Regions from separate parts of the Pantoea sp. C2G6 genome, predicted to be linked through region 2. Evidence: predicted binding sites of a transcription regulator. Region 2 holds the regulator's gene; each other region holds the start of a gene.
What was found. The regulator CRP, encoded in region 2, controls carbon source genes, mostly activating them, when cyclic AMP is high. The targets are predictions, from matches to a motif close to ATGTGANNNNNNTCACAT.

Region 1: azuC (stress response protein AzuC) is a predicted target of CRP. The motif match lies at 1,135-1,152, and genes of this name have one in related genera.
Region 3: ACCW71_RS03835 (YfcZ/YiiS family protein) is a predicted target of CRP. The motif match lies at 1,141-1,158, and genes of this name have one in related genera.
Region 4: ACCW71_RS11940 (CdaR family transcriptional regulator) is a predicted target of CRP. The motif match lies at 2,144-2,161, and genes of this name have one in related genera.

Annotation. Positions count from the first base shown of each region.
Region 1 is NZ_JBGMNJ010000005.1:231,894-235,556, reverse strand. It holds gene ACCW71_RS09770 (DUF1158 domain-containing protein) at 1-215, opposite strand, end outside; gene mntP (manganese efflux pump MntP) at 533-1,108, shown strand; gene azuC (stress response protein AzuC) at 1,226-1,303, shown strand; gene ACCW71_RS09755 (helix-turn-helix domain-containing protein) at 1,759-2,343, opposite strand; gene ACCW71_RS09750 (hypothetical protein) at 2,731-3,228, opposite strand.
Region 2 is NZ_JBGMNJ010000005.1:20,024-23,686, reverse strand. It holds gene ACCW71_RS08845 (YccS/YhfK family putative transporter) at 1-2,024, opposite strand, end outside; gene crp (cAMP-activated global transcriptional regulator CRP) at 2,082-2,714, opposite strand; gene ACCW71_RS08835 (OsmC family protein) at 3,018-3,422, shown strand.
Region 3 is NZ_JBGMNJ010000002.1:55,468-59,130, forward strand. It holds gene fadL (long-chain fatty acid transporter FadL) at 1-892, opposite strand, end outside; gene ACCW71_RS03835 (YfcZ/YiiS family protein) at 1,252-1,548, shown strand; gene fadI (acetyl-CoA C-acyltransferase FadI) at 1,708-3,018, shown strand; gene fadJ (fatty acid oxidation complex subunit alpha FadJ) at 3,018-3,663, shown strand, end outside.
Region 4 is NZ_JBGMNJ010000007.1:191,042-194,704, reverse strand. It holds gene dapD (2,3,4,5-tetrahydropyridine-2,6-dicarboxylate N-succinyltransferase) at 1-209, shown strand, start outside; gene ACCW71_RS11945 (DUF3461 family protein) at 434-826, shown strand; gene ACCW71_RS11940 (CdaR family transcriptional regulator) at 888-2,045, opposite strand; gene degP (serine endoprotease DegP) at 2,230-3,663, opposite strand, start outside.

The sequences.
Region 1 (3,663 bases), 210 kb from region 2:
AAGCGGATCACAAAAAACTCCAGCGTACCCAGCAGCAAAAACCAGACGCAAAACACCACCGTGTAGAGCTGATTCAGATCCTGCAAGTGGAACATCTGCAACAGCTGCTGCGCTACCGCAACGCTAAAGGCGGGCGCGGGCAGCAGCAGGGCGGACAGAAAGGCCAGCAGCAGAATGCCGCCAGGCACAATTAACGATTCGAAAGGGTTAGTCATCACCGGCATCCCATATTTATCAGCCGGGCATTTTCCGGTAATCGGCGACAGGGTTCAATCAACGATTGCAGCGCAACCGCTAAAACTGGCGGTTCCCACGCCTGCCCAGCGGGAAGAAAAGGCTTTGTCGCCATCGACTTAGCGCAATTCATAGCGGAAGATAAGAGTTATAGCCTTTGCTATACTTAAATCCATGATTTTACTGTCTTTTTATCTCGCGGGTTGCATGGTAGACTGCGCGCACTTTTTCATAACTGAACACTTTGTGTGGTGAATACAGCGTGGATTGCCGCTTTTTCGCCCCAGGTGAATAAATCATGACCTTTATTGCCACTTTAATTCTTGCGCTGGGTATGTCGATGGATGCGTTCGCTGCCGCTCTGGGCAAAGGCGCGACGCTGCATCGTCCTGGCTTTAAAGAAGCGCTACGCACCGGTCTGATTTTCGGCTCTATCGAAGCGCTGACGCCGCTGATTGGCTGGGCGCTTGGCCTGGCTGCCAGTCGCTACATTATGGCGTGGGACCACTGGATCGCCTTTATTCTGCTGGCATTCCTTGGCGGCCGCATGATGATGGAAGGCTTCCGCAAAACCGCGGCGACAGAACCCTGTGAAGCACCGCAAAGCCACGGCTTCGTCGTGCTGGCTACCACGGCGGTAGCAACCAGCCTTGATGCGCTGGCAGTGGGCGTCGGTCTGGCCTTTTTGCAGGTGAATATTATTACCACGGCACTGACCATCGGTGCGGCCACCACCGTGATGGCGACCACCGGCGTACTGGTGGGACGCTTTATCGGCCCGGTACTGGGCAAATGGGCAGAGATCCTGGGCGGCGTGGTGTTAATCGCGGTAGGTTCCACCATTCTGTTGCAGCATCTCGGCTATACCGCCTAGGGCAGTTGCCTGTAAAAAGCAAAAAAATGTGATCTGCTTCAAATTTTATTGCTGTGAAAACGCACAGAAGTTATACTTTTTCGGTATTTCTTCAACTAAATTTGAAACAGGTATCACATGAAACGCATTTTCAAACACGTGTTCCGCGCCTACGTCGAGACCTTCAAACACGTACCGCCGGGTGCCATGTACTAAGCACCCCGCAGGAAACCCTCGATAATCGCGGTCAGGGATCGACCGGTGATTATCACTTTTCTGCTTTTACTCTCGCTGATTCAACACCGCGTTTTTGCGCTTCCGCTGCCTCCTTTTTGTTACTGCTATTCAGGTTTCGCCGTTATGGGTCGGTGTTAAAATCGCGCCTGTGTTGCATACGTGCGTTATACGCCTGTTGTGATGTTTAGCAGGTGTAAGCAGGGCGGTACGGGCAACTCGCTAACTCCTTGTTCATTGCTGCTCTGAGATGAATCCTCAAACAGCATTAAGCTGAGCGTCTCTTTAAGAAGCGGGAATCCGGGCCTGCATCGCAATAGCACCGTCTTAGCAACTGAACAAAATGCGCCCTGCCGGCACTGCACAGGACGCATAATAGTGATATTACACAAGGCAAGGGAAATTGGCTTAATTTACCTGCGTGATGTGATTATCTTTTAATTCTGCCTATTATTTTGAGCTGAATCCATCCTGAAAATAAGCTCGGTAAGCGGAAGGGCGAGCGCATAAAAACCAATCAGGCTTCTGCATCCTGACTTCACCAGAATAGCGTAAAGATGGGCATAAACCGTTTTGACTTCTATCTGGAGCAGTAAGGCGATTTTCTTTGCCCCCATACCGGATAACCTCATCGTAAGGATTTCACTTTCGCGAGGGGTGAGTTTGTCATATTCGTTGTTGTAGTGAGGTAATGCATCACTGCAAAAGAGCTTTTTAATCTCACCGGGAGTGCTTTTCCTGTCTAGTTTAAAACAGTCATTGCAGATTAAATCAATGATCTTTTCCTGCCTCTTGCAAGAGGTGATCAATCCGGCACCTGGATTTTTCTCATGCGGCCAGACCAGAGGTGAATAGTCCAGGCTGCTGGATTTATACCAGGAAACAAGGTCAATCAATACCGTTCCTCTGAAATGCAGGATGGCAGGATAATCGCGCGTTGTCACATGCTCACACTCGATGCCTTGCAGTTTTGCTAATTCGATAAATCCAGAGATAAAATAGTGGTCATCACTAACCAGCACAATCTTTTTTTAATGGATTGACGTTCTTCATATGTTTCTCCTTATAGCGCCGTGATTGGCGCAAAGAAAAAGTAAAACAGTGCATTAATCAGGTCGAGTTCGTTTTTATTAACTTCTATTAAATTTAATCATCAGAGGTTATTGGCATCCGACAAGGTGAGAGAGAGGTTATTTTGCTATTTGAAACCTCTCATTTGTTCAGATGTCATTTTTCCAGCGGATTTTTTAGTGGTTTCTATCCATCAATCTGAAGATCAGGGCTGTTTCATTTTCATACGGGATAATAATGATTGGGTAGTGGAAAGTTCAATTGACCACAGATAGTCATTCGCTGAAGCTCCTGACTTATGCAATAACATTACTCAGTTTCATACACTCCTCTCCTGTTTAAACAAAAAGAGAGTTTATCTTTCTTAATCCTATCTTTTTCAGCGCGCTCAACCTCTGGTAGTAGAAGGTTTTTCTTCTTGCCCTCTCATACTGTGCGTAAATTTTCATGTTGTTGAGTGATAATTCCAGGGCCCGGTACTCCCCTGGCGTGATTGGAGAGATCTCTTTTAAATGATTTATTGACGTAGTAAAACAGACAGACGCAGACTTATCTGCGCTTTTATGCTCACTGCTTAAAATCGATACTTTTCCTGGGTGGGCATTTAAATAGTACAATGCTAAGGGCATAAACTGTTCCTGAGTCAGTATGAAAACCCGGTAATGAGGGGTGTTTTCTATAATCCTTCCGGCAATAATCTCACTAATGGTTTTTTTGTTAAGCAGCAGGAATAAATAGTCGTTTAATTTATTGGTTTTCACTGGGAGCGTGTTCAGGCATGACTTAACACCCTTCTCCAGGAAAATATTTTTAGCAGGGTAAGCGTTAATGGTCATAGGAGACTCCATGCCATGTTTCTGAAGTGATTGAAGCAAGCACTCCTTGTTTTAAGTCGCCAGGATATAATCATCCCGTCGCACTGTAAATAAAACAGCGCTTAATTTTTATTTATTTATCTTTACTATTATATTTTAATCTTACAGCCATTAATCGCGTAGCTATAATATATTTTTAATTACCCTGGCTGAATCCTGATGCTGCTCGACTTTGGTAAACCTGCTTTATGAAGGGTGTCATATTTTTTTTGATATATGAAAAGGTGACATGAAACAGAGGTGAGATTATCGGTTGTTTTTTCTCGATGGTAACATTCTGCTTTTTTTGAATGCGATGTGTTTTTTCAGGGCTATAAAAATTAATATAACCAGGGAGATAATTAATAATAAGAACATTGCCGTTTCCCGGATAAATAGTTGATGCCGTCGATTATA
Region 2 (3,663 bases):
CTCCACGCCAGTGATGAGATGGTGTACATCACGCTCAGATGATCCAGAATACGTCGCACATGCTGCTCGACCACCGTTATCGGTCCCTCACTGATATTGTCCAGCTCATCCAGCAGATTGACCTGGGTACTGGCCCCATCATATTCCAGCCGCTGCTGGCAGCGCTGGAGCGCAATTTCACAGGATCGCAGATAGCGTTCCGCCAGTGAGTCGGTCAGCATGGTGTGTTCCCGCGCCAGTATTGTCATCGCATTGATATGCTCAACGATGAACTGGCTGTGCGTCACCCACAGGCGCATATCTTTAAGATACTGGGCGTTGAAAGCGGGCTCCTGCATCGCCTGATTCAGCGAGTTAAACAGCGCGTTATGGGCCTGGTTGACCCTGATGCGCTGATAAGCCAGTTTTTCCGGCGACTGCTCCGCACCCAGCAACAGCCGCAGTGCATCCTGATAGGTCTCCAGCGCATCATGCGCGTTCTGCCGGAGCAGGCCGCTCTGCCACTGCGGCCACAGCCAGAGCATGCCGCCAAAGGCGATCAGGCAGCCCATCAGCGTATCCATCAGTCTCGGCAGCAGAAACTGCGCGCCGTTCAGCGACAGCAGTTGCAGTGAGTAGACCGCCGTCACCGTGAAGCCAATCATCGACCAGCCGTAGAACTGGCGGGTGAATCGATAGCTGATAAAGGTGATCGCCAGCATGATCAGCAGCACCAGCGACTCCGGCACCGCCAGACGCAGGGCGGCGGCCGCAATCACCAGGCCGGCGAAGGTGCCCAGCGCCCGGTGCTGGATGCGGACGCGGGTCGCGCCGTAGCCGTTCTGACTGACGAACATGATGGTCATCAGGATCCAGTAGGGTTTCGGGATGTTGAAGAACAGCGCCAGCGCGCTGCCGAGCATCAGCATCACCGCAAAGCGCGCGGCGGTGCGCAGGGCCGACGATCGCCAGGAGAGATAGCTGCGCAGTGCCGGTAACAGCGGCAGGCGGCGCTGACGGTCCGCCATCAGATCGCGCTGATAGAGCGGTTTCTGGGTGCGCAGTACCCGCGCGATGCGGTTGAAGTGATAGAGGCAGAAGTTACCGACCGGGTTGTCAGGGTGCTGGCGGGCGATCTTCTCCAGCGCGCCGAGCTGTTTATCCATCGCAAAGCGATCGGGCAACTGGTGATAGAGGATGTTATCCGCCAGCACCCGCAGTCGGGTTGAGATGGTTTTGGCGTTCCAGCGGATCACCGCTTCGGCATGGCTCTGCTCCACCAGCTTCTGCACTTCTTCCGGCTGATGCAGGCTGACCGAGATATGTTCCTGAAGGTCGAGTGCCACCTGAAAGGCGCGCGTCAGCCGTTTATGGCTGTGATCGCGATTGGCCGACAGCATATGCATCTGCTGATAGCAGGTGGTGATCAGATCGACCACTTTCTGCTGACGAGCCAGCAGCGGCGGCAGCGCTTTTTCCGGGTCGGTCAGCTGGGTGAGCAGGGTATATTTGGCGTCGCAGTAGTTAGCCAGCTCGCGATAGATCAGGCTTAGGCTCTCGCGCATCGGCTGTTCTTTCCACAGCCAGAACCAGAACCAGTTAAACAGCCCATACCAGAGCGTGCCGCCGATGTAGAGCAGCGGGGTGACATAGATGGGCATCCGGCCGACCAGGCTCAGGGTAAAGATAGCGGCGATTAGCGTGCCGGGCAGCAGGCGGCCATGCAGCGGGCTGATCTCACCGGTTACGCCGAGCAGCAGCGGCATGGCGAACAGGATCAACGGCAGCGGTATCGCATGCAGGGTAAGCCACTGAATCAGAAAGCTGCCGAGTGCGAACAGGCTGCCGCCAATAATCAGGCGTTTAAAGAAGCGCTTATGCGGGGTATCCAGACCGGCGATGTTGCAGCAGGCCGGCACTAAGGAGAACAGCAGACCTTTTTGCAGGTCGCCCGCCAGCCAGCCCAGCGCCACCGGCAGGCAGAGTACCAGCGTTTGCCGCAAGGCATAGTTGACTTCAGGATGGTAAATAATTCGACGCCACATTGGCTCAACACAAACAATAACGGCGTGATGTTGCCAGCACGCCGTGGATGACAGGAGTTAGCGGGTACCGTATACCACGATAGTTTTGCCGTGTGCGGAGATCAGGTTCTGATCTTCCAGCATCTTCAGAATGCGGCCCACGGTTTCACGTGAGCAACCCACAATCTGACCAATCTCCTGACGGGTGATTTTAATCTGCATCCCATCGGGGTGAGTCATCGCGTCGGGCTGCTTCGCCAGGTTGAGCAGGGTCTGCGCAATGCGTCCGGTGACGTCGAGGAAAGCGAGGTTACCTACTTTTTCCGACGTGACTTGCAGGCGACGTGCCATCTGCGAGGAGAGTCGCATCAGGATGTCGGGGTTGACCTGGATCAGCTGACGGAATTTCTTATAGGAGATTTCCGCCACTTCGCACGCGGTTTTAGCCCGTACCCAGGCGCTACGCTCCTGACCTTCTTCAAACAGGCCAAGCTCACCAATGAAGTCGCCCTGGTTCAGATAGGAAAGGATCATCTCTTTGCCTTCTTCATCTTTAATCAGAACCGCGACGGAACCTTTCACGATGTAGTAAAGCGTTTCTGCTTTTTCACCTTGATGAATCAGCGTACTTTTGGATGGATACTTATGAATATGGCAATGGGACAGGAACCATTCGAGTGTAGGGTCTGTTTGCGGTTTGCCGAGAACCATTCGCTATTATCCTCTGTTGTAATCGTGCCCAAAATACAGGGGGCAGTTTTCCCTGTCAGGCGATGAAAGCTTCAAGCGTTTCCTTTTCAGGAAATTATTCGGGCCGCATTCGGCGCAGTGCGCATCATTCTTCCCGGCTTCGCCATTGGGTGACGAAAAATATTTTCAGCACTGTTTGTAGCATAGCTTTTGCCGACTGTCTTGTGTTGTCTCGCTTCAGCTTGGGGTGGATTTCTCTGGATTGCTGTTTACCAGGCGAAAGCGTACTCTGACGACAAAACAGCGTATTCTGGAGCAAAAATCATGCAGGCAAGAGTGAAATGGGTAGAAGGGCTGACATTCCTCGGGGAATCTTCATCCGGCCATCAGATACTCATGGATGGAAATTCAGGTGATAAAGCGCCCAGCCCAATGGAGATGGTTCTGATGGCGGCGGGTGGTTGCAGTGCGATTGACGTGGTTTCAATTCTGCAAAAAGGCCGTCAGGATGTGGCTGATTGTGAAGTAAAACTGACCTCAGAACGTCGTGAAGAGGCGCCGCGAATCTTTACGCACATCAACCTGCATTTTATCGTCAGCGGCAAAGCGCTCCAGGATAAAGCGGTCTCACGCGCGGTGGATCTTTCTGCTGAAAAATATTGCTCGGTGGCCATCATGCTGGGCAAAGGCGTTACCATCACCCACAGCTATGAAGTGATTGAGTTGTAGTAACTGCAAGAGTCATTGCTGACCTGCTAACTTCACTTCCAGTATCTGATGCAGGTTGCTTCAAGACCGTGTCTGGGCAGGTAATCCGCTTTTAGACTGTGCCTGCGCAGAGAACCGGGTCAGATCGGAAAGTCGCAAAACCGCCATCCATGGCGTGCTCGGCCCGCGCGATTACGCACCTCATCCCTGAGGTGCGCCCGTTGCCGGGCCAACGCTTTGCGTTGTTCAAAAACGCTCCCGG
Region 3 (3,663 bases), on a different contig from region 2:
TGTAGTGAACCGCCCACTGCGGCGCCACTTTATGCCAGCCCGACACTTCCCACATCTCCGGCAGATTCAGGGTTAACGCACCCGGAATGGTGGTGCCATTGGTACCAAAAGGCACGCCCGATACTTCCGGGTTATTCACCGCATTCAGCCGGGAAGAGAGATTACTTTTGTAATCACCATCAAAGTCGACTTTCACTTCCGAACGATAGGTAAAGCCGAAGCGGTTATTTTCATCCACTTCATACAGGATACCGGCGTTCCAGCCGTAGCCCCACTCATCACCTTTCAGGTGGGCAACCTGGGTATCGGCCGGAACGCCCAACCTTGCGCCAGATTCGCCCGCGTAACGCTCAATCTTCGCTTTGGCGTAAACCGCGTCAAAACCCACCCCGACACTGAAATGCTCATTCAGCCGGTAAGCGGTGCTGAGATTAAAATTGCCGGTCATCAGGTCAGTTTTACCGCCATAACCACCGGCGGTATAACCATTATTAAACTCTGTTGCTAAGCCGTAGTTGGACGTGGCAGACGCGCCAATCCACCACTGATCGTTAATAGGCTGAACGTAATGGATGTTTGGCACCCACTGATTCGGGGCAATATTGCTGGCATCCAGACTGCGGCCGCTCGGGCTGCGACCACTGATATTCACATCCGGGTCGATATAGACCGCCCCGATGGAAAACGCCGGACGATCCATTAACGCCATCGTCGCCGGGTTACGGCTGGCTGACGCTGCCGTATCGCCCATTGCGCCTTCGCCTGAATATGCGCGACCTAAACCAATCGTAGAAAATTCATTTAACTGAAACCCAGCTGCGTAAACGTGTGAAGAAACAAGCGCTATTGCAGCTGCCACGGCTGACTTTGCAAACAGGTTTTTATGGTTCATGACCACAACCTCATGTGAATTATTATTTAACGCTATAACGTCGCGTAACAAAGGACGGCGGATTGTAGGGACTGATGTAAAACGCACATATCAGACCAGTGCGGAGAGTATAGGTCCGACCTGTGTGCATGTTGCAATATTGTTTTTAAAATATTTCAGGGTTGATCGCTTAAAATTCGATCTGCATAACAAAACTGCCCTGATTCTGCACAGCATACCGATTCCAGTTTGTTCTGGATCAATTTTTATTGTGATATTCGTCGCTTAGCGCCGGGTTCGTGGCGCATTGCCAGGCCAGCGGGTAAAATTCTGGTCGTAAAATTGCTCATCACCCCCAGATTGCTGGTCAGGAGAATAAAATGACTGATGCCATTAAAAAATGCAGTGCGACGGAAACCGCAGCCTGTTGTTGTGTCGATGTCGGCACCGTAATGGATAACACCGATTGCACCGCCAGCTGGTCAGAGTGGTTTGCCCGCCGTGCCGATGCCGAGGCTAAATTAGCGCAGCTGACCCAACGGGCGCGTGAGGTGGAATCAGAACCCTGTCTGATTGAGTCGCGCTTCAGCGAGGTGGACCATGGCGTGCAGCTGGATATCGATTTTACCTTCAGCTGTCAGGCTGAAACCCTGATTTTTCAGCTCGGTTTGCGCTAAATTCCTCAACGCCGCTTTCACTGCGGCGTTTTTCATTTTCGTGTTTCTCTTCGCACTTTTTCCTTTCCGGTATTGGCGGCTCACCCGCTTGTGGTTAACACTGATCAGGTCAGACCTCTTCAGGCAATGATGCCACAGCCCCGACCACAGGTGAGAACAATGAGTAAAGCGCAGCCGCTGCTGACACGTGAGGGTGAACGCATCGCCATCACCCACGGATTACGCACCCCTTTTCTCCGCCAGGCGACCGGCTTTCATGGCATTCCGGCCGTTGAGCTGGGACGAATGGTGGTCAGTGAACTTATGGCGCGCAGCGAACTGCCGGTTGAGGTGATAGAACAGCTGGTGTTTGGCCAGGTCGTGCAGATGCCGGAAGCGCCTAATATCGCAAGAGAAATTGTACTGAGCAGCGGGCTGAGTGTGCATACCGACGCCTACAGCGTCAGCCGCGCCTGCGCCACCAGTTTTCAGGCCGTCGCTAATCTGGCAGAAAGCCTGCTGGCAGGCACGGTCTCGGCGGGCATCGCCGGGGGCGCGGACTCCTCCTCTGTGCTGCCAATTGGCGTCAGTAAAACCCTGGCGCGGGCGCTGGTCGATCTCAACAAAGCCCGCACTCTCGGGCAGAAATTCCAGATACTGCGTCGTCTGCGTCCGCGCGACCTGTTACCGGTGCCGCCTGCGGTGGCGGAATACTCCACTGGCCTGCGGATGGGCGACACGGCTGAGCAGATGGCGAAGAGCCACAGTATCAGCCGCGAGGCGCAGGATGCGCTGGCGCTGCGTTCCCATCAGCGCGCCGCCAAAGCCTGGCAATCCGGGGTACTGAATCAGGAAGTGATGCCAGCCTTTGTGCCGCCGTGGAAAGCCGCCATTGCCCAGGACAATAACGTGCGTATGGAGGCGAAAGCGGAAGATTACGCCCGGCTGCGTCCGGCGTTTGATCGGCAGCACGGCAGTGTGACCGCCGCCAACAGTACGCCGCTGACCGATGGCGCGGCGGCGGTGATATTAATGCGCGAAGGACGCGCCCGCGAACTGGGCATCCGGCCGCTGGGCTATCTGCGCAGCTACGCTTTTACCGCGATTGCGGTACAGCAGGATATGCTGCTGGGACCAGCTTACGCCTCTCCGCTGGCGCTGGATCGTGCCGGACTGACGCTGGCCGACCTGACGCTGATCGACATGCATGAAGCCTTTGCCGCCCAGACCCTGAGTAACCTTCAGCTGTTTCGTGATGAACGTTTTGCCCGCGAGGTGCTGAATCGTCCTCATGCGCTGGGTGAAGTCAACGAAGAGCGCTTTAACGTGCTGGGCGGATCGATCGCCTATGGTCATCCTTTTGCCGCCACGGGCGCACGGATGATCACTCAGACGCTCAATGAATTGCGGCGGCGCGGCGGCGGGTTAGGGCTGGTTACCGCCTGCGCGGCGGGCGGTCTGGGTGCGGCAATGGTTCTGGAGGCCGAATAATGGAACAGAATGCCTTTCAATTAAAGATGCGACTCGATCACGTTGGCATCATTACTATCGACGTGCCCGGCGAGAAGATGAACACCCTGAAAGCGGAATTCGCTGAACAGATCACCGCCATCATTGCCGAAGCACGCCGCGACCCGCAGCTGGCGGGGCTGGTGCTGATTTCCGGCAAAGCGGATAACTTTATTGCCGGTGCGGACATCAGCATGATCGATCGCTGCCAGAGCGCACAGGAAGCGGAAGCGCTGGCCAGGCAGGGGCAGGAGGTAATGGCGGCGCTTGACGCACTGCCATTCCCGGTGGTGGCGGCAATCCACGGAGCCTGTCTCGGTGGCGGCCTGGAGCTGGCGCTGGCCTGCGATGCGCGGATCTGTTCGCTGGATGATAAAACCCGTCTCGGCCTGCCGGAAGTGCAGCTTGGCTTACTGCCCGGCTCCGGTGGCACTCAGCGCTTACCCCGTTTGATCGGGGTGCAGCAGGCGCTGCCGCTGATCCTGACCGGCAAAAGTTTGCGGGCAAAACAGGCGCGTAAGCTGGGCGTGGTGGATGATGCCGTACCGCAGTCGATTTTACTGGAGACCGCCATCGCGCGGGTGAAAAAGGGCAAGGTCAGCGGGCGAACGCTGCCGCTGTGGGATC
Region 4 (3,663 bases), on a different contig from region 2:
TTTACATCGGTCAGAGCACCAAAATCTACGATCGCGAAACCGGCGAAGTCCATTACGGTCGCGTGCCTGCCGGTTCGGTGGTGGTCTCCGGCAACCTGCCCTCTAAAGATGGCAGCTACAGCCTCTACTGCGCGGTGATTGTGAAAAAGGTGGATGCGAAAACCCTGGGCAAAACAGGTATCAACGAACTGCTGCGTACCATCGACTGATTTTGTGACGGGCTGGAAACCAGCCCGTCATCTTTTCTTTACACACATTCCCGAATAACATGCTTCGCGTCGCGAATTAACTGGTGCGTTTACATTTCAACCAGGTCATAATCCGCGCCAGTTAAATCCTGTCGCGCAATGTTCATCCCGCTTATTTGTGGCTAAAGTTATCGGACGTCATGAACAAGACTGCGCGCTTCTCACTTTATGATGGAAACAACGCTATGTATGACAATCTGAAAAGTTTAGGTATCAGCAACCCGGATGACATTGACCGCTACAGCCTGCGTCAGGAAGCCAACAACGACATTCTGAAGATCTATTTCCGCAAAGATAAAGGCGAGTTTTTCGCCAAGAGCGTTAAATTTAAATATCCGCGCCAGCGCAAAACCGTGGTTGCCGATCACGCGACTCAGGGCTACAAAGAAGTGCAGGAGATCAGCCCGAATCTGCGTTATGTGATCGATGAGCTGGACCAGATTTGCCAGCGCGATCAGGTTGAAGTGGATCTGAAACGCAAAATCCTTGACGATCTGCGTCATCTGGAGAGCGTGGTTTCCCACAAGATAACCGAAATTGAATCGGATCTGGAAAAACTGACCCGCAACGGGCGTTAATTTTCATGCCGACAGCGAAGGCCAGCACTGCTGGCCTTTTTTATGCCGCCCGCTTCCCCTCTCAGCCCTGCTCATCCAGCTGTAACGCCACATAGAGCAGCAGCCGATCGTCAAAATGGCCAAGATTGAGCCCGGTCAGTTCAGAAATCCGGTTAAGCCGATACTCCAGCGTATTGCGATGGATAAACAGCGCCCGCGCGGTGGCGCTCGGCTGGACGTTATGGGTGAACCAGGCGATCAGCGTGCGGCGCAGTAAGCCGTTGCTGTCCATACTCCTGAGCTTCGCCAGCGGCCGGGCCAGCTCATTGGCCTGCCAGCCGCCGCGCAGGCTGTCGAGCAGCACCGGCAGCACCAGATCCTGATAAAAATAGCTGCGCAGGTCGGGCATTCGCTGTTTGCCGACCATCATGGTGGTCCGGGCGGTGCGGTAGGAACGGGCGATGCTGCCGGGACCGGTAAAGAAGTTGCCCAGCGCGATACGCATCCGCAAATGGCCGCTCTCTTTCATCCGTTGCAGGAGCTGTTCAACCCGGCGGCGATGCTCCTCCTGATCGTAACGGCCATGCCCGTTCAGCGCCGGTTTCAGCACCACCATTTCCGTCAGGGAAACGATGGCGATCAGATTGTCCCGTTCCGGCGTGGTCAGCAGAGTTTGCAGCTGTTGCAGTTCTGACATCGCGCTGTCGACGCCGAGCTGCCCGCTATCCACCTCCACCACCGCCACCACCCGTGGCTGATTGAGATCGATGCCGAGTCGCTGCGCCCATTCGGTCAGCTGGGGCGACAGGGTATCGCTGCGGATCAGATTCAGCACCAGCTCTTCCCGCAGGCGGCTATCCTGCGCCAGCATATGCAGCAGCCTCGCCTGCTCCAGCATCATCTCCGCCGTCATGCAGACCAGCTCGCCATAGTGACGCAGCGCCAGCGGCTCGCCGGTCAGACCGATTACGCCGACAATATCGCCATCAATGCGCAGCGGCAGATTAATGCCGGGCCGCACACCATGCAGATGTTTAGCGACGGCCTCATCAATATCCACCACCCGCCCCTGAGAGAGCACCAGCAGCGCGCCTTCGTGCAATTCCCCAATACGCTCGCGATCGCCGCTGCCGATAATCCGGCCGCGCGCATCCATCACATTGACATTGCTGTCAATAATTTTCATGGTGCGCGCCACAATATCCTGCGCCAGTCGGGCATCAAGATGATAGGTAGCCATCCATTACTCCTGAAGTGAGGGGGGGAGAAACAGAATACGCATGCACCGCATCCAGAACATTGTGCAATTGCACAGAGGAGGACGGACTTTTGCTGAATTTGCGGTCAGCATCACACTCTGGCCGCTGCGGTTAGCCGCATAAAAAAGGCGGACCGGAGTCCGCCTGAAAGTTAAGGGGTTGCGCTTACTGCATCAGCAGATAGATGCTGCTGTCACCGCGTTTCACGTTCAGCGCCAGCACGGAAGGCTTAGCGTCGAGGATTTTACGCAGCTCGCCCAGGTTGGTGACAGGCTGCTGGTTGACGCCCTGAATCACATCGCCCTTCTTCAGACCGATGCGCGCGGCGGCACTGCCCGCTTTCACGTTATCTACGCGCACGCCTTTATCGCCGGTTTCGACATTGCTGAGATCGGCGCCTTCAATGCCGGTGTAGATAGTGGCAGACTGCACTTTCGCCTGGCTGCTCTGCTGCAACTGAACAGAGACATCCAGCGGCTTGCCGTCACGCAGCAGGCCAAGTTTCAGGCTGGTGCCAATCGGCAGTGAACCCACTTCCGCACGCAGCGAAGCAAAGCTGCTAAGCGGTTTGCCGTTCATCGAGACGATCACGTCACCCGCTTTAATCCCGGCTTTCGCCGCGGCGGAGTTTGGCAGCACCTGGCTGACAAAGGCACCGCGCTGCGCGTCGACTTTCATCGCTTTCGCCAGCTCAGAGTTAAGCTCGGTGCCCATCACGCCCAGCTCGCCGCGTTTCACCTGACCAAACTCCACCATCTGCGCCGTCAGGTTTTTGACCATGTTGCTTGGGATAGCAAAGCCGATACCGATGTTGCCGCCGTCCGGGGCCAGAATCGCGGTATTGATACCGATCAGCTCGCCGTTGAGGTTGACCAGCGCGCCACCCGAGTTACCCCGGTTAATCGCCGCATCGGTCTGGATAAAGTTTTCATAGTTTTCTACATTCAGACCGCTGCGTCCCAGCGCGGAGACGATCCCTGAAGTCACGGTTTCGCCCAGGCCATAAGGGTTACCGATCGCCACGGTGTAGTCGCCCACCCGCAGGTTGTCCGAGTCGGCAATTTTAACCGCGGTCAGGTTTTTAGCATCTTTGAGCTGAATCAGCGCAATATCGGAACTCGGATCTTTGCCGATCACTTTGGCGTCATAGCGACGGCCGTCGCTCAGCTGCACCTGAATCTTGGTGGCGTTATTCACCACGTGGTTGTTGGTGACCACATAGCCTTTTTCGGCGTTGATGATCACACCCGATCCCAGCGCGCGGAATTTCTCCTGCTGGGTATCCGGCATCGCTCCGCCACCCTCACCGCCCTGGCACATCGGTGAACTCTGGAACGGCGACCCTTCCTGGCAGAACGGGGAATTATCGCCAAAGAATTGCTGGAACTGCTGCGGCATGCGTGGGGTTTTTACCGTGTTGGTTCCCTCAACGCTGATACTGACCACAGACGGCATTACCTTCTCCAGCATCGGTGCCAGGCTTGGCAGCTGCTGGCTATCTGAAGCTGAAGAGGCCGTTTGCGCCGCAGAAACAGTAACAGGGGCGAGCGCCATTGACAGGCTCAGCGCCAGCGCACTTAACATTAACGTCTTTTTTTT